4 regions of the Streptomyces sp. NPDC003016 genome follow, and region 4 is predicted to be linked to each of the others. Evidence: riboswitches for the same ligand, from Rfam matches in the RefSeq annotation. Region 4 holds a riboswitch; each other region holds the start of a gene.
The links. A riboswitch is a leader RNA that binds a small molecule or an ion and turns the genes downstream of it on or off. The one in region 4 is predicted to bind cyclic di-AMP.
Positions count from the first base shown of each region.

Region 1: it holds a riboswitch for cyclic di-AMP, as region 4 does, so the genes downstream of both, ACWDZ4_RS06045 (transglycosylase family protein) here and ACWDZ4_RS30820 (M23 family metallopeptidase) in region 4, are expected to answer to the same signal.
Region 2: it holds a riboswitch for cyclic di-AMP, as region 4 does, so the genes downstream of both, ACWDZ4_RS11545 (M23 family metallopeptidase) here and ACWDZ4_RS30820 (M23 family metallopeptidase) in region 4, are expected to answer to the same signal.
Region 3: it holds a riboswitch for cyclic di-AMP, as region 4 does, so the genes downstream of both, ACWDZ4_RS16660 (transglycosylase SLT domain-containing protein) here and ACWDZ4_RS30820 (M23 family metallopeptidase) in region 4, are expected to answer to the same signal.

Region 1 is NZ_JBSFTV010000005.1:154,014-159,529, forward strand. It holds gene ACWDZ4_RS06035 (cytochrome P450 family protein) at 1-1,255, shown strand, start outside; gene ACWDZ4_RS06040 (transglycosylase family protein) at 1,369-2,382, shown strand; cyclic di-AMP (ydaO/yuaA leader) riboswitch at 2,650-2,820, shown strand; gene ACWDZ4_RS06045 (transglycosylase family protein) at 2,824-3,561, shown strand; gene eno (phosphopyruvate hydratase) at 3,820-5,106, shown strand; gene ACWDZ4_RS06055 (FtsB family cell division protein) at 5,237-5,516, shown strand, end outside.
Region 2 is NZ_JBSFTV010000010.1:183,414-188,929, forward strand. It holds gene ACWDZ4_RS11520 (DUF5988 family protein) at 4-204, shown strand; gene ACWDZ4_RS11525 (phosphotransferase-like protein) at 353-466, shown strand; tRNA gene ACWDZ4_RS11530 (tRNA-Met) at 482-555, shown strand; gene ACWDZ4_RS11535 (PP2C family protein-serine/threonine phosphatase) at 656-1,984, shown strand; gene ACWDZ4_RS11540 (DUF2332 domain-containing protein) at 1,875-2,906, opposite strand; cyclic di-AMP (ydaO/yuaA leader) riboswitch at 3,164-3,311, shown strand; gene ACWDZ4_RS11545 (M23 family metallopeptidase) at 3,323-4,450, shown strand; gene ACWDZ4_RS11550 (PrsW family intramembrane metalloprotease) at 4,595-5,516, opposite strand, start outside.
Region 3 is NZ_JBSFTV010000017.1:43,295-48,810, reverse strand. It holds gene ACWDZ4_RS16675 (hypothetical protein) at 1-179, opposite strand, end outside; partial or broken gene ACWDZ4_RS16670 (NADP-dependent phosphogluconate dehydrogenase) at 235-383, shown strand; gene ACWDZ4_RS16665 (aspartate/glutamate racemase family protein) at 772-1,437, opposite strand; cyclic di-AMP (ydaO/yuaA leader) riboswitch at 3,150-3,310, shown strand; gene ACWDZ4_RS16660 (transglycosylase SLT domain-containing protein) at 3,313-4,071, shown strand; gene ACWDZ4_RS16655 (GntR family transcriptional regulator) at 4,339-4,710, shown strand; gene ACWDZ4_RS16650 (pectate lyase family protein) at 4,959-5,516, opposite strand, start outside.
Region 4 is NZ_JBSFTV010000050.1:15,197-20,712, forward strand. It holds gene ACWDZ4_RS30815 (M16 family metallopeptidase) at 1-1,315, shown strand, start outside; cyclic di-AMP (ydaO/yuaA leader) riboswitch at 1,550-1,747, shown strand; gene ACWDZ4_RS30820 (M23 family metallopeptidase) at 1,761-2,573, shown strand; gene ACWDZ4_RS30825 (GntR family transcriptional regulator) at 2,744-3,433, shown strand; gene ACWDZ4_RS30830 (HPr family phosphocarrier protein) at 3,596-3,877, opposite strand; gene ACWDZ4_RS30835 (bifunctional acetate--CoA ligase family protein/GNAT family N-acetyltransferase) at 4,027-5,516, shown strand, end outside.

The DNA of each region.
Region 1 (5,516 bases), on a different contig from region 4:
CACCCCCGAACCCGCGTCCGAGGGCCCCGTGCCCGAACTCTTCACCTGGGAGTTCGCCACCGACCCCTACCCGGCGTACGCCTGGCTGCGCGAGCACTCGCCCGTCCACCGGACGACGCTGCCCAGCGGGGTCGAGGCCTGGTTGGTGACGCGGTACGCCGACGCGCGCCAGGCACTCGCGGACCAGCGGCTCTCCAAGGACCCGGCCCACCACAGCGGCTCCGCGCAGGCCAGGGGCAGGACCGGCATTCCGGGCGAGCGCAAGGCCGACCTGATGACGCACCTGCTGAACATCGACCCGCCGGACCACACGCGGCTGCGTCGCCTGGTGTCGAAGGCGTTCACCCCCCGCACGGTGGCCGAGTTCGCCCCGCGCGTACAGGAGCTGACGGACCGGCTGATCGACGCCTTCCTGGAGGAGGGGGAGGCCGACCTCATCCACGACTTCGCGTTCCCGCTCCCCATCTACGCGATCTGCGACCTGCTCGGCGTACCGCGCGAGGACCAGGACGACTTCCGCGACTGGGCCGGCATGATGATCCGCCACGGCGGCGGGCCGCGCGGCGGCGTCGCCCGGTCGGTGAAGAAGATGCGCAACTACCTCGCCGAGCTCATCCACCGCAAGCGGGAAGAGCCGGGCGACGACCTCATCTCGGGCCTCATCCGCGCCAGCGACCACGGCGAGCACCTCACCGAGAACGAGGCCGCAGCGATGGCCTTCATCCTGCTCTTCGCGGGCTTCGAGACGACGGTCAACCTCATCGGCAACGGCGTGTACGCGCTCCTGCGCAACCCGGAGCAGCGCGAGCGCCTCCAGCGCGCACTCGACGAGGGGGACACGGAGCTGCTCGCCACGGGCGTCGAGGAACTCCTGCGGTACGACGGCCCGGTGGAGCTGGCGACCTGGCGGTACGCCACCGAGGCGCTGACCCTGGGTGGCCGGGACATCGGGGTGGGCGACCCCGTGCTCGTCGTGCTCGCCGCGGCCGACCGGGACCCCGAACGCTTCGACGACCCGGACACGCTCGACCTCGCGCGCCGCGACAACCAGCACCTCGGGTACGGGCACGGCATCCACTACTGCCTCGGTGCGCCGCTGGCCCGGCTGGAGGGGCAGACGGCGATCGCGACGCTGCTGCGACGCCTCCCCGATCTGCGGCTTGCGGCAGAACCCGACGATCTGCGGTGGCGTGGCGGCCTCATTATGCGCGGATTGCGCACCTTGCCCGTGCAGTTCGGGGCAGAACGGAAGTGACGGCGCGTCACGGGCGAGACCTTCATGTGATCTCCGCTGTATCGACTTGTGACAGACGTTCGAGTGCGGCTACGTTCACCGTCAACCTCAGCCGTCACTCGAAAGGCCACCGCATGCGCTCCGGGAACGGTAGACACCGCCGCCCCCGTCAGGCTCCAGCTCTCGTCGTCGCGGCAGGAGTCGCCGGATCGGCCATCGCCATCCCGCTGCTCGGCGCGACCGGCGCGAACGCTGCCGAAGCCACGACCTGGGACCGGGTGGCCGACTGTGAGAGCGGCGGCATGTGGAGCGCCGACCTCGGCAACGGCTACTACGGCGGACTCCAGTTCTCGCCGGAACTCTGGCAGCGCTTCGGCGGTACGGCGTACGCGCCGCGCGCCGACCTCGCCAGCCGCTCGCAGCAGATCCAGGTGGCCGAGAAGGTACTGGCCGAACAGGGACCGCAGGCGTGGCCGAGCTGCGCGCCCATCTCGGGCCTGACGGAGGATGAGGACGCCGCGCCGGGCGGCGGCGCGACCGCCGGGCCGGAAGCCGCGCCGAAGGCCGGCTCCAAGGCCGGCTCCAAGGCCGACACGTCGGCCGAGGCGCCGGCGAGCACTACGGCCCCGAAGGCTTCCTCGGGCGGGAAGGCGGCCGGGGCCGGGAAGTCCGCCGAGCCGGCGACGACCCCGCCGGCCGGCGCTGCCGACTCCGCGGAGGCCGAGGCCGGCGCCGCCGCCGAGAAGCCCGGTGCGCCCGCCCGTGAGGTCGCTGGGGCCACCTCCGAGAAGGGCGCCTCCCAGGGCAGGCACCGCGGCGCGGGGGCCCGGGAGGACGCGGACGTCATATCTGGCGATTCGGGCATCGACCGCGAATCGGGCCGCCATGCCTCGCGAGGTGACGGACCGACACGTGACGCGGTCGACACGTCCGGCGCCCGGGAGCAAGAGCAAGGGCAGGAAGCGGACGCGGGCAAGGGCGAGGACGCGGACCAGGGTTACACCGTCCGCGCCGGCGACAACCTCTGGGCCATCGCCGACGCGCACGACGTGCGCGGCGGCTGGCCGGCGCTCTACGCCGCGAACGAGAAGGCCGTCGGGTCCGATCCGGACCTCATCGTCCCTGGCCAAAGCCTCGATCTGGACTGAAATCGGGGGCAGTTCGGGCCGCTATGTCCCCATTGGTGTCAGTGAGACATGGATCTCTTTGCCTCACTTCACACGGTCGGCCCGAACGGTCCGTCAGTCTCGCCCCTGACCTGCGCGGATGGGGATCAGGGGGGAGGGTAAATGGGTGATATTTCCGCGATGCTCCTCTTTGAACATCACGGGCTCATGTGTTTACGGTCGAACCGCTCGCCACCGCGGGCCCCGTCGACCGTCACGCCGAATCCTGCCGGCGGCCGGGGGGAACTGACGCGTAAAGCGCCGTAGGCAGGAGCGGGGGACCCAGGTAGGCGCCGGGCCCGGACGTCGCAAGACGGACGGAACCGGCTTGGGGTTAAGGCGCGCGACACAGATCGCGCGGCCGGGCACTCATTGGCCCGAACCCGACAGCTCACCTCGTAGGCGTCGGTGAGGAGATGTCGCATGCTGTTTTCCGGCAAGGCCAAGCACCGTCGTCCGTCCAAGGTCACTCGCATCGCCACGTTCGCCGGCATCACCGGCGCCGCTGTCGCCGTCCCGCTGATGGGCGCGACGTCGGCCTCCGCCGCCTCCGTCGAGACCTGGGACGCTGTCGCCCAGTGCGAGTCCGGCGGCAACTGGTCCATCAACACGGGCAACGGTTACTACGGTGGCCTGCAGTTCTCCGCGTCCAGCTGGGCCGCCGCCGGCGGCACGCAGTACGCCCCCACCGCCGACAAGGCATCCAAGGCCCAGCAGATAGCCACCGCCGAGAAGCTCCTCGACATGCAGGGCCCGGGCGCCTGGGCCTGCGCCGGTGCCGGCGGCCTGACCAACGACGGTGTCGACCCGGGTGTCGACACCTCCGGCTCCTCGCAGCAGCAGCAGCAGCAGCCGCAGCAGCAGAAGGCCGCGCCCCAGCCGCAGCAGACGCAGGAGCAGGCCGCCCCGCGCGCCGCCGAGCAGCCCGCCTCGCGCAGCGAGGTCCGCTCCGCGCCGAAGGCCGAGACCGCGAAGCCCGCCGCCCCGAAGACCATCAAGAAGGGCGACGGCGAGTACAAGGTCAAGTCCGGCGACACCCTCGGCAAGATCGCCGAAGCGAAGAAGGTCAAGGGCGGCTGGGAGAAGCTCTTCGAGCTGAACAAGGACATCGTCGACGACGCCGATGTCATCTACGTGGGCCAGCAGCTGCACCTCGGCTGACCCGCCTCCCCTCCGGAGCACCCCGGTCCGGCGCGCTCCCCCGTGCGCGCCGGGCCGGGGTTTCCCCTTTCCCCTTACCGATCAGTAGTCCGGAACGCCGTCCCGCACATCCCAGAGTTACGTCCGCTATTGCGGGGATTCGGGCGTCTTCTTGTCCCAGCGGGCGGGCGAACGGCCGATCGATGCCCCCGAGCCGGTTAGGCTCTTGTCGCAAGGCCAAAGTGACCCTGCACCCCTAGCGTCACATCCCAGAAGGAGATGCTCGTGCCGTCCATCGACGTCGTCGTAGCCCGGGAAATCCTGGACTCCCGAGGCAATCCCACGGTCGAGGTCGAGGTCGGCCTCGACGACGGCAGCACCGGTCGTGCTGCTGTTCCGTCCGGTGCCTCCACCGGAGCGTTCGAGGCCATTGAGCTTCGCGACGGTGACCCGAACCGCTACCAGGGCAAGGGTGTCGAGAAGGCCGTCCTCGCCGTCATCGAGCAGATCGGCCCGGAGCTCGTCGGCTACGACGCCACCGAGCAGCGCCTGATCGACCAGGCCATGTTCGACCTGGACGCCACCGAGAACAAGGGCTCCCTCGGCGCCAACGCCATCCTCGGCGTCTCCCTCGCCGTCGCGCACGCCGCCTCCGAGGCGTCCGACCTCCCCCTCTTCCGCTACCTCGGCGGCCCGAACGCGCACCTGCTGCCCGTTCCGATGATGAACATCCTCAACGGTGGGTCGCACGCCGACTCCAACGTCGACATCCAGGAGTTCATGATCGCGCCGATCGGCGCCGAGTCCTTCTCCGAGGCCCTGCGCTGGGGCACGGAGGTCTACCACACCCTCAAGTCCGTCCTGAAGTCCAAGGGCCTGTCCACCGGCCTCGGCGACGAGGGCGGCTTCGCCCCGAACCTGGACTCCAACCGCGCCGCGCTCGACCTCATCCTGGAGGCGATCAAGCAGGCCGGTTACGTCCCCGGTGAGCAGATCGCGCTCGCGCTCGACGTCGCCGCCTCCGAGTTCTACAAGGACGGCAGTTACGAGTTCGAGGGCAAGTCCCGCTCGGCCGCCGAGATGACGGAGTACTACGAGGAGCTCGTGGCGGCGTACCCGCTCGTCTCCATCGAGGACCCGCTCTACGAGGACGACTGGGCCGGCTGGAAGGCGCTCACCGACAAGCTGGGCACCAAGGTCCAGATCGTCGGCGACGACCTCTTCGTCACCAACCCGGAGCGCCTGGCGCGCGGCATCGAGGAAGGCGCCGCCAACTCGCTGCTCGTCAAGGTCAACCAGATCGGTTCGCTGACCGAGACCCTGGACGCCGTCGAGCTCGCGCAGCGCAACGGCTTCAAGTGCATGATGTCGCACCGCTCCGGCGAGACCGAGGACGTCACCATCGCCGACCTCGCCGTCGCCACCAACTGCGGCCAGATCAAGACCGGCGCCCCGGCCCGCTCCGAGCGCGTCGCCAAGTACAACCAGCTGCTGCGCATCGAGGAGATCCTCGACGACGCGGCGGTGTACGCCGGCCGCTCCGCCTTCCCGCGCTTCAAGGCGTAACCGCGAGGCGCACCAGTCACGGCGCACCAGCCACGGCGTAACAGCACAGCCAGTCGTCCGTACGTCCCCGGCCGCGGTCCCGTACCGTGTCCGGGGACGTACGTGCGTAACGGCAGGGGAGGCGGGAGACATGGCCGGGAAGGACCGGGACCGGTTCTCCACCGCGACCAGGCTGCGGGTGCTCGGCGAGCAGACCGCCGCCCGCGTCTACCGCTCGCAGAACCGCCGTCAGGCCCGCCGCTCCCGGCTCACCGGCCGGGCCGCGCTCCTCGTCCTGGTCCTGTGCTCGCTGATCGTGGCCCTCGCCTATCCGATGCGTCAGTACGTGTCGCAGCGCGGCGAGATCGCCGACCAGCAGCGCAAGATGCGGGAGGCCGGCCGGCGCGTCGAGGAGCTCCGCGACGAGAAGG
Region 2 (5,516 bases), on a different contig from region 4:
GGCATGACGGACAAGGCACTTCTCGAAGGCGGCCCGGACGATCTGCGCGGGCGGATCGTCCCGATCACTCCTCCCGGGCAGGAACTGAAGATTCCGCACCGCGGCGGATACGAGCACTTCAAGGTCACGACGAGGCACCAGGACAGCGACGAAGGACGGCTGACCGTCTACGAGTGGTGGGAACGGACGGAGACCGCCGAGTAGCGCCGCCGGGCAACGGCCACCGCCCGGACGGGCGTTGGGCGCGGCCGTTGCGGTGACGCCGTAACAGCTGGCGACCTGGGCGGCCTTCGGGGCCGCCTCGCGGGACCGCGCGGACCGCCCCCGACGGGCTCGGCGTGGTGGGGGCCGGGTGCGGTGCGGGAGCGCTGTCGCCACCGGGCGCGAGGTGACGCGCGGGGGCCGGGTGCCGGGGATGGCGGCGGCGCAGGCGTACGTGGTCGGAGCCGGTCCCCGAATGGCGTAGAGTTGAGTTCAACGACGCGGGGTGGAGCAGCTCGGTAGCTCGCTGGGCTCATAACCCAGAGGTCGCAGGTTCAAATCCTGTCCCCGCTACTGAAGAAGAAGACGAAGGTCCGGATCTCGGAAGAGATCCGGACCTTCGTCGTTTCCGGCTCGCGCCGGGCGTCGCCGTCCCCCGGTCGGCTGCCCCCGGATGGCCGTGCGGCGCGGCTACGGCCAGCCTGGGCTGGGCGCGGTACCGTCCGCACGCGGGTGCGGAGCGAGCGGGAGACCACAGGTGGGGAAGCAAGACGGAGCGGGCGTCGGTGCCGTGAGCGCGGCCCGGCACTTCCTCCGGGCCCTGCCGGCGCTGCTGATCGCCGGCGGGATCGTCTTCGACGTCGTCACGCCGCCGCACTTCACCGCGTCGCCGCTCTTCGCCGCCGCCCCGCTGATCGCCGCGCCGTTCTTCTCCCCCCTCAACACGCTCCTGACCGGTGCCGCCGCGATCGGCGCCGTCGTGGGGCTGCATCTCCACAACGGCACCTCGACCGAGGTCGAGTCGGTGACCGAACTGGTCACCATGGTCACCGTCGCCGTCCTCGCGCTGGTCATCAACCGCGTCGTACGCCGCAGCGGGGAGCAGCTCGCCTCCGCCCGCACCATCGCCGAGGCGGCCCAGCGCGCCGTGCTCCCCACGCCGCCCGGCCGGATCGCCGGTCTGCACGTCGCGGCGCGGTACGAGGCAGCGCAGGCGGACGCGTTCATCGGCGGGGACCTCTTCGCCGTACAGGACACACCGGCCGGGGTGCGGCTGGTGGTCGGCGACGTACGCGGGAAGGGGCTCGGCGCGGTGGAGGCGGTGGCCGTCGTCATCGGGGCGTTCCGGGAGGCCGCCGAGCAGGAGAGGTCGCTCGAAGGTGTCGCGCAGCGGCTGGAGCGGGCACTCATGCGGGAGGGCGCGCGGCGGGACGGGCTGGACGCCTTCGAGGGGTTCACGACCGCCGTGCTCGCCGAGATCCCGCGCGGTCAGGGCGTCGTACGGCTGGTCAACCGCGGCCATCCGGAACCGCTCATGCTGTACGCCGACGGGGATCTCACGGAGATCGTGCCGACCGAGGCCGCGCTGCCGCTGGGGATGGGCGAGCTGGCGGCCTGGCCCGACCGGGCCCAGGAATGCGCGTTCCCGCCGGGCGCCACGCTGCTGCTCTTCACGGACGGCCTCTCCGAGGCCAGGAACGCCGCCGGTGTCTTCTACGATCCGCCCGCGCGGCTGCGCGGGCGGATCTTCCCGGGACCCGAGGAGCTGCTGGACGCGATCACCGACGACGTACGGCTGCACACGCACGGGGCCGCCACGGACGACATGGCCCTGCTGGCGGTCGCACGGCCCGCCGAGGGGCAGCCGGACCGCCGTCGGACCGTGAGCCTGGTCAGGCGGGTGGCGGCGCACTCGCCGCACCTGTCGCACCCGCCTCTCCCGTCGCACTCGTCGCACTCGTCGCACCGAACCAGTGCAGACCCTGGCCGTGCGGAGCCGTGAAGGCGACCGCGCGCTCGTCGAGGGCGAGGGTGAGCAGGTGCTCGTCGTCGGGGGCGGGGGCATCGAGCCAGGGCAGCACGGTGTGGTGCTCGTTGGAGATCCAGTGGCCCGGCAGCGCGCGGACGAGCGCGGCGAACTCCTCGCGGCGGGCGAGCGGCAGGTAGGTCAGTACGGCGGTGTGGAAGACGACCAGGGTGGCGTCCGCCGGGGCGTCGGCGGCCAGCGCCGGGAGGTGGTCGACGAGGTCGCCGCGGACGATGCGGGGGCGGGGCGCCGTACGTACGGCCTCGATGGCGGCGAGCTGCTGGCGCGGGCGCTCCGCACGGCCCGGCCAGATCAGCGACTGGAGCCAGCGGACGTCGTCCTCGTCGGTGGGGTCGAGGGGGTCGAGGTCGATGCCGGCGCGCCAGGCGATGTCGGGCAGCGCGGTGGGCAGGGGCACGGGACCCTCCGTACGGCAGTCGAAGGTGACGGGGGAGGAGCCCAGGACGGCGCCGCCGTCGTAGCGGTAGGCGTAGCGGTCGGGGTGGAGGCACAGGCCGGCGGAGGCGCCGACCTCGATGAGGGCGAGGGGCTGCGGGAGCGCGGCGAGGAGGGGCAGCAGGGTGGCGCAGCGGGCGGGCTCGTTGGTCTGGGTGAAGCGGGTCAGCACGACGGCGCGTACGGCGTCCCAGTGGGCCAGGGTCCAGGCGCGGAAGGACACCCACCGCTCGTGGGGGCCGCCGAGGAAACGGACGGCGGCGAGGAGGAGGTTGGGCTGCTGCTTGTTGCCGGGCGGCAGGGCGGCGATGAGGGCGCAGAGCTCCTCGTCCTCGCTGATGCGGGCGGTGAGTTCGGCGTAGCCGGGGGAGACGCCCTGCGCCTGCTGTTCGGAGAACTCGCGGTAGCGGCCGGCCACGGACCGCGTGCTGTTGGCAACCATGGTGACGAAGCTAGTCCGGCGACACTGTGTAGTCGTAAGACGCCCCTGCGCATAACAATTGACGAACCGTCACCACTTCGAGGTTTCGGAATGTCGATCGGGGGCATGGCAACTCGCCCCGCTGTGACCATATGTGTGGCGATTGGTCCGTGCCAATATCGTTAACGATCACCTGGAACGGCTTGGAAAGCGGACCCGGTGTCTATTAACGTTCGATAACGCAGCGCGGTCGTCCCAGTCGTCACAAGAGACGACACCGTGCGCACGCGCCGAATTCCGCAAGGGAACCGGGGAACCACGTTCCTTGGGGTGAATCGGACTCCTTCGTACCTACGAGGAGGCCCGTAGGAGACCTTCCTGCTCCGAACCCGTCAGCTAACCCGGTAGGCGAGAAGGAAGGAAAGGAGCACGCCTCCGTGGCGTCCAACAGGCCTGCCCCCGAAGCACCCCTGCCCTCTTACGGGTACGAGGTACCGAACGTTCCGAACGCCGCCGGGATTCCCGGTGGCGCCGAGGGAACCTGGGGAGAGTGGAACCCCACCGAGGAGTCCATCCGGCCCGTACGCGGCCGTCATCGCGTCGTCAAGCAGCGCGGCGGAATCGGCCGCAGTTCCACCGTTCTCGGTGTCGGCGTCATCGCCGCGGTCGGCGCGGGCGGCATAGCCACCGCGCAGGACAAGCCGGCCGTCTCGATCTCCCTTCCCGACGCGATAGCGGACTCGCTGCCCGACGCCGAGTCCCTTCCCGGCATAGGCTCCTTGATGTCCGACGACGCGGGCTCCGGATCGGGCTCCGGCGTTCAGGCGGGTACGGGCACGGCGGGCGAAACGATCCTGGCGGCCGCCCCGCTCACCACCGCGGGCGTCACCACCGCCGACGCGCGGCAGGGCACCACCGACGCGGGCGAGGCGCTGCGCGCCCGCATCCTCCAGCAGGCCGAGCAGCAGCAGGACGCCGCCGACGCCGAGGCCAAGGTGGCCGCCGAGGCGAAGGCCGCCGAGCAGGCCGCGGCCGAGGCGGCCGAGCAGCAGAGCGCGGCGGAGGCCAAGGCCGAGGAGGAGAAGCGGAAGGCCGAGGAGGAGAAGCGACAGGCGGAGGAAGAGGCCGCGCGCAAGGCCGAGCAGGAGCGGCTCGCCAAGCTGGCCGCCAGCTACTCGCTGCCGACCTCGTCGTACACGCTCACCTCCACCTACGGCCAGTCCGGCTCGATGTGGTCCTCCGGCCAGCACACCGGCCTGGACTTCGCCGCCCCGACGGGTACGCCGGTCAAGGCCGTGCACGGCGGCACCATCACGTCGGCGGGCTGGTCGGGTGCGTACGGCTACCGCATCGTCCTGGAGCTCCCGGACGGCACGGAGGTCTGGTACTGCCACCTCTCCTCGATGACCGCCACCTCCGGGGAGGTCGGAACGGGCGACGTCATCGGCCGCGTGGGCGCCACCGGCAATGTGACGGGAGCGCACCTCCACCTCGAAGTGCACACGCCCGGCGGCGCCGGCGTCGACCCGGCCGCGTGGCTGCGGGACAAGGGCCTCACGGTCTGACGGCCGGCCGGTGGCCCGGACGGCCTGCTGCCCCGGACGGCCCGGTGGTCCGGTGGTCCGGTGGCCTGACGGTATGTCCCGCGGTTCCCCTCAGTCCCCGGCAGTCCTGGCACACACCCCCCGTCGCCAGGGCTGCCGGCTCTGTTACCGCTGCTGCCGGTACGGGTTGTAGACGGCGTGGTCCCGGTGCGGGGCGGGGCGCTGGGGCGGCGGTCCGTACCACGGCGCCGGTGACGGCCGTGGGTGCGGCCGGGACTGCCGCGGGGGCGGTGGCGGGGCCCATGCCCGGCTCGTCGCCCACGCCGCGTACTCCAGCGCCGGTCCGGCCACGTCCCTGCGCTGCCACAGGTGGTGCAGCAGCTCCTGCTCGCGTGCCGCGAAGTCCGGGCCCACCGCGCCGCGGTGGGCCCGGTGGCGCAGGAAGGCCAGGGACGTCGCGAAGACCTCGTACTCGGCGACGGCACGGGCGGCGGCACGGGCGGCGGCCCGGGACGGGGCCCGCCCGCCGGATGCTGCCCGGCTTCCGTACGCACTGCCCCCGTACGCACTGCCCCCGTACGGACCGCTCCCGTGCGGACCGTTTCCGTTTCCGTTTCCGTACGTACCGCTCCCGTACGCGCGCGCCGCCGCGTCCCGTGCCAGCGAACGGGCCCGCATCGAGGCGAGCGTGAACGGCTCGGCCGGCCGCAGCCAGCCGGCGGCGGCGTAGGCGGGCAGCTCGGCGGCGATCGTGCGCAGCTCGCGCTGGCGTGTCCAGATCACCAGCCAGGTCAGCAGCGCGAAGGCGGGGACCATGAAGGCGGCGTACACCGCGTAGAAGCCGTACGTCCCGAAGACCGCGGAACCGTTCCACAGGGCGTGCACGCCCATCGCGAGCACCAGACCGAGCAGCGGCAGCGCGATCCGCCGCCACCGGCCCGGGCGTCGCTGCGGTGCGAGCGCGGCGAGCCCGAAGCCGATGCCCGTCAACACCGTGAACAGCGGGTGCGCGAACGGCGACATCACGATGCGTACGAAGAAGGTCGCCGCGGTCACCGAGGCGAGGCCGTAGGCGCCCGCCTCCTGG
Region 3 (5,516 bases), on a different contig from region 4:
CCCTTGCCGATCTCCTGCTTCTCGGCGACACCTGTCAGGACGTCCCGCTTGTCGGCGTTGAACCATGCGTACGTGCCGTTCTCGCATGGGGCGCCGACCGTGCGCCTGGCCTTGTCGGCCGGCTCGCCGCCACCGGACGTACAGGCAGCCGTGCCGCGAGCAACGCGGCAACGGCGCACGCCGAGAGGCAGGTCTCTTCGATCTTCATGCTCTTGTCTCCCGGACCACTGGTCGTACGACGCGCTGCGCGCGGAGCGGCTGGCCCCGGCCCTCACCAGGGGCAGCGCGGCTTCTTCGGGGCGCACACCTGCCGGCGCACCGACCGTGAGGGTTCGTTCCACACCCTCTGGGGCGGCGACCGGTCACAAGTGCCCGCCGGTTGATCAGACCTCCGTGGGTCCCGGGGCCGGCTCGGGATCGGGTACGGGCTCGGGTCCCGGGGGCTTCGGGACCGGATCGGGCCCCGGCTCGGGCGGAACCGGCACCGGACCGGGCCCCGGGCCCGGCAGGGGGCCCGGGTCTGGGCCGGGCACGGGCGGGCCGGGTACGGGCGGGCCGGGTACGGGCGGGCCGGGGGGAGGGGTCGGCGACGGCGGTACGGGGTCCGGGTACGGATGGGTCATGGCTGGCCTCCTGCCTGTCGTGCGACGGGTTCAAGACCCACTTTCTCCCTCTGCGGCTGCCCCCGCCCGCCGGGGACACACATCCGGGTACGGGTGAACCGGAACGACCGGTACTGGCGCCCGCCGTCACCCCTGCCGACAGGCGCCGTCACCGCTGCCGGACGGCCTCCGCTGCCGCGCGCAGACCGGGTACCGGGCTGGAGAGCACGGGCACGGCGGTGCGGTCGTCACGGGTGCGGGTGGCCGCGTCCGCCATGGACGCCTGGGCCAGCACCACCACGTCCACTCCGGTGATCGCGTCGACGGTCCGGGCGACGAGGTCCAGGTAACCGTCCCGGTCGCCGTCCTCGAAGTACCTCCACGCGCCTTCGGCCGGCACGGTGCGGAGGTCGGCCCGCCGCTCCGCCGCGTCCGCCTCCTCCCTGATCAGGTCGCACGTGGGCCCGAAGGTGCTCTCCACCGTGGCGACCACCGCTATGCGGACCGTGTCGCGCTCCGGCGCGGCGGCGACGGCCGCGGCCGCCATCGGACGGTCCAGGCGCAGCACGGGGACACCGAGCCGCGCGCCGTACGCCTCCGCCACCGCGCCGATGGTGGAGCACGTGCAGAGCACGGCCGTGGCCCCGCCCTCACCGACGGCCGCGGCGAGCACCGCGGCGACCTCGGAGTCCGCGGCGCCGGGCCCGCCGGAGCGGGCCCTGGCCAGCAGTTCCTCATGGATCACGTGGCGCATTTCGAGGCCGGGGTGCTCGCGGTCGCGCAACGCCTCGAAGACGGGGACGTGGGCGGGCGAGGTGTGCAGCAGTGTGAGCATGCCCGCGATCCTAGAACGCGATCGGGACGTGTCCCCGGTGCGGAGCAGCCCGGAACACGGTCCGGCGGCGGTGTCAGTGGCGGTGCCTGGGGTCTGTCCTGTCGATCAGCGCAACGGGGACACACATGAGCCGGCGTGCCGAAGAGAGCGGCTGTACCGCGGAACTGACGGGTGATCTGGAGGTTGCCTACCGCGATCCGCGGGAACGGAAGCTCAGGTCCGGAGCAGCTGTGGGCCACCGGCCCCGACGTGGACCGCGCCGCCGAGTGGTGGCTGCGCGAGCTGGGCGCCCCCCCTTCCCGTACCTCTTCGCCTTCTCCCGCTCGCCGTGGAGGAGATGCTGCCGCCCAGTGGAGAGGCGGCCCGCTCCCCGCAGCAGGACCGAGACGAAGACCGGGGCTGGTGGCCGATCCTGCGGCTGCCCGCCCTCGTCGGCCGCGTCGCCGCCGGGGCGAACTGCCTGGACCCCGGCCCCTCGGCCCTGGCGGGTGAGCCGCGGCTGCCGGCCCTGCCGGGGGTCGTCGCCCGGCTCGCCTACCGCACCCCGGCGGGCGATCCGCTTCCGCTGCGCCCCGCGATCGGCGCGGCGACATCCCGGCTGCGTGAGGAGCCGGCCGCGGGGACCGGCCCGCTCACACTCTTCTCGCTGCAGAGCAACTACCCGGGGGGAGACGCCCCTTCCACCGGGGTGCTCACCGCCCACCCGACGGTCACAGAGGTGGGCGACACGACGTACGCCGTACGCCATCTGCGTGTGGATCCCGTCGCGCTCAAGGGGCCTGACGTTCCGTTGCTGGAGTTCCTGGACGCCTGCCTCGACTCCGTGCTCCCCTCCCCGCGGCTGCCCAGCCCTTCCGGGCTGCCCGGCCGTCGCGGACCTGCGGCTGCTGCTGAGCGACGGCTTCGCCGCGCTCGGGGAGCCTCTGGCCGCCGACGGCGACCGGGTCCCGGGCTGGGTGCGGCACCCCGCGCGCCCGGTGCCGCACCTGGCGGAGGAGTGCGCCCAGGTCTGCGGACTGGACGAGGACGCCGCGGTGCTCTCTCTGATGCTGCTCGCCCTGCCGGACCCCTCGGACCGCAACGTCAAGGGGTGGACCGGCCGGAAGCCGGTCCACTTCAAGACTGCGGTGGCCGAACGGGGCGGATCGGAGGTGGTGTTGCGCGCGGACCGGGCGCGGGCGGGCCGTTCCCTCTTCCCGTCGGGCGCCTGGCAGGAGCGCAAGCCGCCGCGCCTCCCCCTGGAGGCGTCGAAGCTCGGCCTGCTGTCACTGGCCAGGGAGCGTCGGCCGACGTCACACCTGGCGGCGGTGCCCTCCGGTCCGCCGCCCTGCTTTTCGCGGATGCGTAGGAGGTCCGTAACGGCTGGAGCCGGCCGGAGAGAGCCCCGAACCCTTGCGATGCAATATCGGGCTAAATGCCTCTATCGCATGCCATATAGCATGCCTGTTGGGGCGGTTGGGCGCCCGCCTTTGACCGGCGGAGCCCCCCAAGTGATATGAGTCACGGCCCACAACGGCATGGCGGAAGCGGTACTGGGCACAGTTCCGGCCCCCAGAAAGAAAGTTGAGTCCTCGCTCAGGGCGAGTGACGGATTTTTCTCCGTCCGGAACCGCGATATGGATCATGCGGAGCAATTTCAGGGCTTGTTCCGCCCGGCCACTCTCGCTTACGGTCACCGTCAATCCGGGTGGACCGCCGAATCCTGCCGCCGTCCGGAAACCACACCCACTCACGTACGGCAGGAGCGGGGGACCCAGGTAAGCCGCCGATCCGGAATGCCGGAACGGCTCGGGGTGAAGTCGCATTCACATGCGGCCGGGCATCTCCAGCCCGAACCCGACAGCTCACCTCGCAGGCGACGGAGAGGAATTCACCATGCCCGCAAAGGGTAAGCACCGTCGTTCCAAGTACGCCTCACTCACTCGGGGCTTCATCGCCGCGGGCACGGGAGGCGCCGCACTCGTCCTCCCGCTCATCGGCGCGACCTCTGCCGGCGCGGCGCCGCAGGCCGTCGCTGCCGAGAAGGCCGACTCCGTCATCTATGCCGTGATGTCCGGCGACTCGCTCTCCAAGATCGCCGGTGACCACTCCGTGGCCGGTGGCTGGGAGAAGCTGTACCAGGACAACCGGGAGGCCGTCGGCGACAACCCCTCGCTGATCCGTCCCGGCCTTGAGCTGACCATCGCCAGGGGGACCGAGGCCAAGGCCGAGGCCGAGAGGCCGGCGTCCGCCTCCGACCGGGCCGACCGTTCCGAGCGGAAGACCGCACCGGCCGCCGAAAGCGACGCCCCCGCCGTGGAATCCGCGTCCTATTCCAACGACCTCGACGGCTGGATCAAGGAATCGCTGGCCATCATGGCCAAGCACGGAATTCCCGGTACGTATGACGGAATTCACCGGAACATCATGCGCGAGTCCTCGGGCAACCCGATGGCCATCAACAACTGGGACTCCAACGCAGCCGCCGGAACGCCCTCCAAGGGGCTTCTCCAGGTGATCCAGCCGACGTTCCAGGCCTATCACGTGCCCGGTACGTCGATGGACAGTTACGACCCGGTCGCCAATATCACCGCCGCGTGCAACTACGCCGCCGACAGGTACGGCTCGATCGACAATGTGAACGGCCCCTACTAGGAGGCCCACGTCGTCGGCCCCGCTCCCCCGCCGTTCAGGCGGTGGGGCGGGGCCGACGGCGTCGTCCGTCCGGGTCGCGGAGGTACGCGAGGTACACCACGCCGGGCCCCAGCCAGACGGGCCCCGGGGCGAGTGTCTCGCCGTCGAGCCGGGGAGAAGGCGAGGGCGGTGCTGAACAGCTGCCCCGGAGCCCGTGCGCGCACGCCGTGCCCGGCAAGCAGCCAGACGTCCAGGTCCCCGGCGGGCTCGGCGAGCTGCCCCACGCGGGTGCCGTCCAGCGGCTCGGCCGCCTCCCGCGGCTGCTCGTGCGACCCGGCGCCCGAGCTGAGCGGCGTCCGCCGGCTGTCCGGCCCCGACGCGGTACGCGCCCGGACAGCCCCGGCCGTGGTCCTGGTCCTGCTGATGCCGGGTGAGCGCCTGCCCGGCACGGCGCACATCGCCACCGCCCTCGGCGTGGCCGAGATCACCGTCCGTCGCGCCCCGGTCCCGCTGTGTGCCGACGGCGTACTGGAACACCGGCGCGGGCGGGGCGGCGGCACGGGCGGGACGCCGGCGACCCGGCCGCCGGGCATCCGGCTCCGGGCACCGTCCTCGCCACCGGCGCCTACCGCTCGGACGCGGAGGCGGTGCACCGGCTGATCGACCACCGGCTCGCCCTGGAGTGCGGCCTCGCCCGCCGGGCGGCCGGCCGCGCGACCGAGGAAGCTCTGGGTCGCCTCGACGGCCCCGCCGCTCACCGTCCCCTCCGGCGTGGTGCTGGCCTGGCGGCGACTCGACCGCTCTGCCCGCCGTACCCCTTGGACGCCCTGCGCTCCGCCCACCACGAGCACCGCGCGCTCCTCGACGCCCTGCGCCGCCGGGACACGGCGGCGGCCGCTGTGCGCCGGTCAGCCGATCCGGCCGGTGCCCGCGCCCGCCGTCACCGAGGAGACGACGGAGGAGGCCGGCTCCGCCGTGTAGCTGTACGGCGGGTTCGTGAAGGAGCCCGTACGGGATATCTCGGTCGCGGCGCCTCCGAGGTCGTTGCCGCGCAGCACCGCGTACCCGTCGACCTCACTGCTGCGGCTGGTGGTCACGGCGAGCTTGGTCGTACGGAAGACGTTGTTCTCGACGAGCATCTGCGCGCCCATGCGGGAGTGCACGGCGGTGTCGGCGCCCTGTACGTAGTTGTCGTAGAAGTGGCCGGTGCCGAAGCGCAGGCTGGGGATGCGCGAGAAGACGTTGCTGAAGTGGTTGTGGTGGTACGTCACGCGCAGGCGCCCGGTGTCCTCGGCCGCGTTGTTGTCGCTGTGGCCGACGAGGCTGCCTTTGAAGTGGTCCTTGAACGTGTTCCAGGACACGGTCACCGAGTCGGACGCGTGCGTGATGTCCAGAAGTCCGTCGTAGTAGTCCTTGTCGCCCTGGTTGCGGTCGGCGGAGAAGGCGTTGTGGTCGATCCACACCTT
Region 4 (5,516 bases):
CGCCCCCGAGCGCGGCTCCCTGCCCAACGGCCTGACCGTCCTGCGCTGCCACCGCCCCGGCCAGCAGGTCATGGCCGTCGAGGTCTTCCTCGCCGCCCCCCTGGAGGCCGAGCCCGAGGGCCTCGACGGTGTGGCCACGATCATGTCGCGGGCCCTCTCCGAGGGCACCGACAAGCACTCCGCCGAGGAGTTCGCCGCCGAGCTGGAGCGCTGCGGCGCCACGCTCGACGCGTACGCCGACCACCCGGGCGTCCGGGTCTCCCTGGAGGTCCCGGTCTCCCGGCTGCCCAAGGCGCTCGGCCTGCTCGCCGACGCGCTGCGCGCGCCCGCCTTCGCGGACGGCGAGATCGAGCGGCTGGTGGCCAACCGGCTCGACGAGATCCCGCACGAGACGGCCAACCCGTCCCGCCGCGCCGCCAAGCAGCTCTCCAAGGAGCTGTTCCCGGCGACCTCGCGCATGTCGCGTCCGCGCCAGGGCTCCGAGGAGACGGTCAAGCGCATCGACTCCGCCGCCGTGAAGGGCTTCTACGCGGCGCACGTGCGTCCCGCGACCGCCACCGCCGTGATCGTCGGCGACCTCGACGGCACCGACCTGGACGCCGTACTGGCCGACACCCTGGGGGCGTGGAAGGGCGACACCGCCGAGCCCCGCCCCGTACCGCCGGTGACGGCCGACGACACCGGCCGTGTGGTCATCGTGGACCGCCCCGGCGCGGTCCAGACGCAGCTGCTCATCGGCCGGATCGGCCCCGACCGGCACGACCGCGTCTGGCCGGCCCAGGTCCTCGGCACGTACTGCCTGGGCGGCACGCTCACCTCCCGCCTGGACCGCGTCCTGCGCGAGGAGAAGGGCTACACGTACGGCGTGCGCGCCTTCGGCCAGGTGCTGCGCTCCGCTCCCGACGGATCGGGCGCCGCGATGCTGGCGATCAGCGGCTCGGTGGACACGGAGTCCACGGGCCCGGCGCTCGAAGACCTGTGGAAGGTGCTGCGCACCCTCGCGGCCGAGGGCCTCACCGACGCCGAGCGCGACGTCGCCGTGCAGAACCTGGTGGGTGTCGCACCGCTCAAGTACGAGACGGCGGCGGCCGTCGCCGGCACGCTCGCCGACCAGGTCGAGCAGCACCTGCCGGACGACTTCCAGGCCCAGCTGTACGCCCGCCTCGTTGAGACGGGCACGGTGGAGGCCACTGCGGCGGTCGTCAGCGCCTTCCCCGAGGACCGTCTGGTCACGGTCCTCGTCGGGGACGCGTCGCAGATCGAGGAGCCCGTCAGGGCGCTCGGCATCGGTGACGTGACGGTGGTCGCCGGCTGACGGTCCGTCCGTTCGAGCCGAGCCGATTGCGCAACTCCCTCACCACGGGAGGTGGAGGGACCCCGGTGGCCGACAGGCTGCCGGGGTCCTTGGCGTATGTCCGTTTTGTTGCGGAGGTTGCCTTTCTGACCTGTGGGGTGCGTTACAAAGTGCGGGGTCTTTTTGGTGATTGAAAGATGTCCCGTTTAGCGTCGGTCCGGCTGTCCGTCAGCAGTGAGCCGCATCCGCGGCACCGGGCAGTCATCGCCGAGTCCCCGTCAGGCGCGAGCCTGGGGAGCCGGGGACCCACCCTCCTGCCGTCTTCGCGGCTGGAGGAGCCCAGTCCCTGGGGTGAATCGGACGTCCTTCCGTGCGTACGTACGGAAGGGGTCCGTAGGAGACCTTCCTGCTCCGAACCCGTCAGCTAACCCGGTAGGCGAGAAGGAAGGAAAGGACCAGCCACTCCATGGCGTTCACCCGTGCCACCGGGAAGCACCGTCGTCCGAGCCGTCCGGGCCGTCTGACGCGCAGGAGCGCGAGCCTCGCGGGCGTTGCCACCCTCGCGACGACCGGCGCCGTCGGGAGCCTGGCCTCTCCGGCCCTCGCCGCCGGCACCAGCGCCGACGCGGCCCACTCCGTCGAGGCGACCGGCCTGACCCAGGCCCTCGTCGTCGGCGACTCCCTCGCCGACCGGATCGCCGCCCAGGCCGAGGCGCAGCAGCACGCCGCCGACAAGGCGGAGGCCGAGCGCAGGGCCGAGGCGGCGCGCAAGGCCGAGGCCAGGCGCAAGGCGGAAGCCAGGGCCGAGAAGGAGCGTGCGAAGCGCGAGGCCGAGGAGCGCGCCGCCCGTGCGGCGGAGCGCGAGCGCCTCACCGCCTACACCCTTCCGGTCGCCGGTTCCGCCGTGACCACCGGCTACCGGAGCGGCGGCTCGCTCTGGTCCTCCGGCAGCCACTCCGGCGTCGACTTCCGGGCCGCGTCCGGCAGTTCCGTCGTGGCCGTCGGTGCGGGCACCGTCGTCGAGGCCGGCTGGGGCGGGGCGTACGGCAACAACATCGTCATCAGGATGAACGACGGCACGTACACGCAGTACGGCCACCTGTCGTCCATCGGCGTCTCCGTCGGGCAGGCCGTCACCCCGGGCCGGCAGATAGGTCTCTCGGGTTCGACCGGCAACTCGACGGGCCCGCACCTGCACTTCGAGGTCCGTACGTCTCCCGAGTACGGCTCCGACATGGACCCGGTCGCGTACCTGCGCGCGCACGGCGTGAACGTCTGACGCACCCCGGTTTTCCCGAAGGCCCCGGCTTACCGCCGGGGCCTTCGGCGTTGGCCAAAATATATCCATGAATTCCTGCCGCCCGTCGGAAATCGCGCGCCGCTGCAATAGAGTCGCCGAACAGGCGTCATTCGACCGCGTTTCGCGAGGATCAAGGCGGAGGTCCGCTCATGCGCATTCCCGCGCAATCGGTATGCACGGCGATCCGTGACGACATCGTCTCCGGCGTCTTCGAGCGGGGCAGCCGGCTCACCGAAGAGCTGCTGGCGCGCCGTTACGGCGTCTCGCGCGTCCCGGTGCGCGAGGCCCTGCGCACGCTGGAGTCCGAGGGGTTCGTCACCACCCGCCGGCACGCGGGCGCCTGCGTGGCCGAACCCACCGCGCAGGAGGCCGCCGACCTCCTGGAGGTCAGAATGCTGCTGGAGCCGCTGGCGGCGGCCCGCGCCGCCCAGCGGCGCACCGAGGCGCACCTCAAGGTGTTGCGCGGCCTGGTCAGGCTCGGTCAGGAGCGGGCCCGCCGGGGCGAGGGCGAGGGCCTGAGCCCCCTGGGCGGCTGGTTCCACGAGACGCTCGCCCAGGCGTCCGGCAGCCCCGGCCTCACGGCCCTGCTCACCCAGCTCAGGCACAAGATCACCTGGATGTACGCCGTCGAGCAGCCCGCCCGCCCCGTCGAGTCCTGGGCCGAACACGGCACGATCGTGGACGCCGTGGCGCGCGGCGACGCGCAGCGGGCCCGGGCGCTGACGGCCCTGCACGCCGAACGGGCGGTGGCCGCGTACCGGCTGCGGCGCCCCGACCCACGGCCGGAACGCGTGAGGACTTCGCAACATGCCGTACACACCGGGGGCGGCCGCAATTAACAGATGCGCCGTATACAAAGAAAGCGAATGGGCGGGGGCTTTTTCTGCTGCCCGGAATTCCTGACGTATATCTCAGCTGTCTCCGCGCAAAAGCGAAGGAGCCGCGACGTCCCGAATCCGGGATGTCGCGGCTCCCTCGTGAGAATGCGCCCGTACGAGTGGTCAGACGGTCTCGGGAAGCTCGTCGAGGCCCTCGGAGACCAGCTTCGCCAGGCGGTCGAGGGCGGCATCGGAACCGTCGGCCTCGGAAGCGAGCACGATCTCTTCGCCGCCCTGCGCGCCCAGGCCGAGCACCGCGAGCATGGAGGCCGCGTTGACCGGCTTGCCGTCGGCCTTGGCGATCGTCACGGGAACACCCGAGGCGGTCGCTGCGCGAACGAAGATGGAGGCGGGCCGGGCGTGCAGGCCTTCGGCCCAGCCGACGGTGACACGGCGCTCAACCATGGTGTTGCCCTTCATGTTCTAACGGTTGTCTAGACCAGTCTCTCATGTCGCTCGGGGAAGCCGTGCCCGCGACCCCGGGCCGGCCGGCCGCCCGCGGCGGCCCCAGCCTGCCTCGTCCCTGGCGGGCCCGCGACCCGTAGGCTTCCTTCATGCAGCCTCCGATGGAGCAGACCCCGCCGGACCGCGACGGGCACCACGCGTACCCGGCCCACTGGGAAGCCGACGTGGTGCTGCGCGACGGAGGTACGGCGCGGATCCGCCCCATCACTCCCGACGACGCGCAGCGCCTGGTCAGCTTCTACGAGCAGGTGTCGGACGAGTCGAAGTACTACCGCTTCTTCGCGCCGTACCCGCGCCTCTCCGACAAGGACGTCCGCCGCTTCACCCACCACGACTACGTGGACAGGGTAGGTCTCGCGGCGACGGTGGGCGGCGAGTTCATCGCCACCGTCCGGTACGACCGCATCAATGCGCAGGGGCGCCCCTCGTCCGGCCCCGGTGCCGACCTGGCCGAAGTCGCCTTCCTGGTCCAGGACGCCCACCAGGGGCGCGGGGTCGCCTCCGCCCTCCTCGAACACATCGGCGCGGTCGCCCGCGAGCGCGGCATCCGGCGCTTCGTGGCGGAGGTGCTGCCCGCCAACTCCAAGATGATCAAAGTCTTCACGGACGCCGGCTACACCCAGGAGCGCAGCTTCGAGGACGGCGTCGTCCACCTCGAATTCGGCCTGGAGCCGACCGACCGCTCCGTCGCCGTCCAGCGCGCCCGCGAGCACCGCGCGGAGTCCCGCTCCGTGCAGCGCCTCCTCGCCCCCGGCTCCGTCGCGGTCGTCGGGACCGGGCGCGCGCCGGGCGGGGTGGGGCGCACCGTCCTGCGCAATCTGCTCGCCGCCGGATACACGGGCCGTACGTTCGCCGTGAACCGGGCCTTCCCCGAGGACCTCACCGAGCTGGACGGCGTGCCCGCGCACCGCTCCGTCGCCGGGATCGGTGAGGCCGTCGACCTCGCCGTCGTCGCCGTACCGGCCGAGCGGGTGCCGGAGGTGATCGCGGACTGCGGCGAGAGCGGCGTGCAGGGGCTGGTCGTCCTCTCCGCCGGATACGCCGAGAGCGGGGCCGCGGGCCGGGCGCGCCAGCGCGAACTGGTGCGCCGGGCCCGCTCGTACGGCATGCGCATCATCGGGCCCAACGCCTTCGGGATCATCAACACCTCCGAGGCGGTACGCCTCAACGCCTCCCTCGCGCCGGAACCGCCCGCGCGCGGCCGCATCGGCCTGTTCACCCAGTCCGGAGCGATCGGCATCGCGCTGCTGTCGGGGCTCTACCGGCGGGGCGCCGGGCTGTCCTCGTTCATCTCGGCCGGCAACCGGGCGGACGTGTCCGGCAACGACTTCCTCCAGTACGGCTACGAGGACCCCGACACCGACGTCGTCCTCCTCTACCTGGAGTCCATCGGCAACCCGCGCAAGTTCACCCGCCTCGCCCGGCGCACGGCGGCGGCGAAGCCGGTCGTCGTGGTCAAGGGCGCCCGCCACAGCGGCAGTACGCCACCGGGCCACGCGGTGCCCGCCACGCGCATCCCCGACGCGACGGTCTCCGCGCTGCTGCGGCAGGCGGGGGTCGTCCGCGTCGACACCGTCAC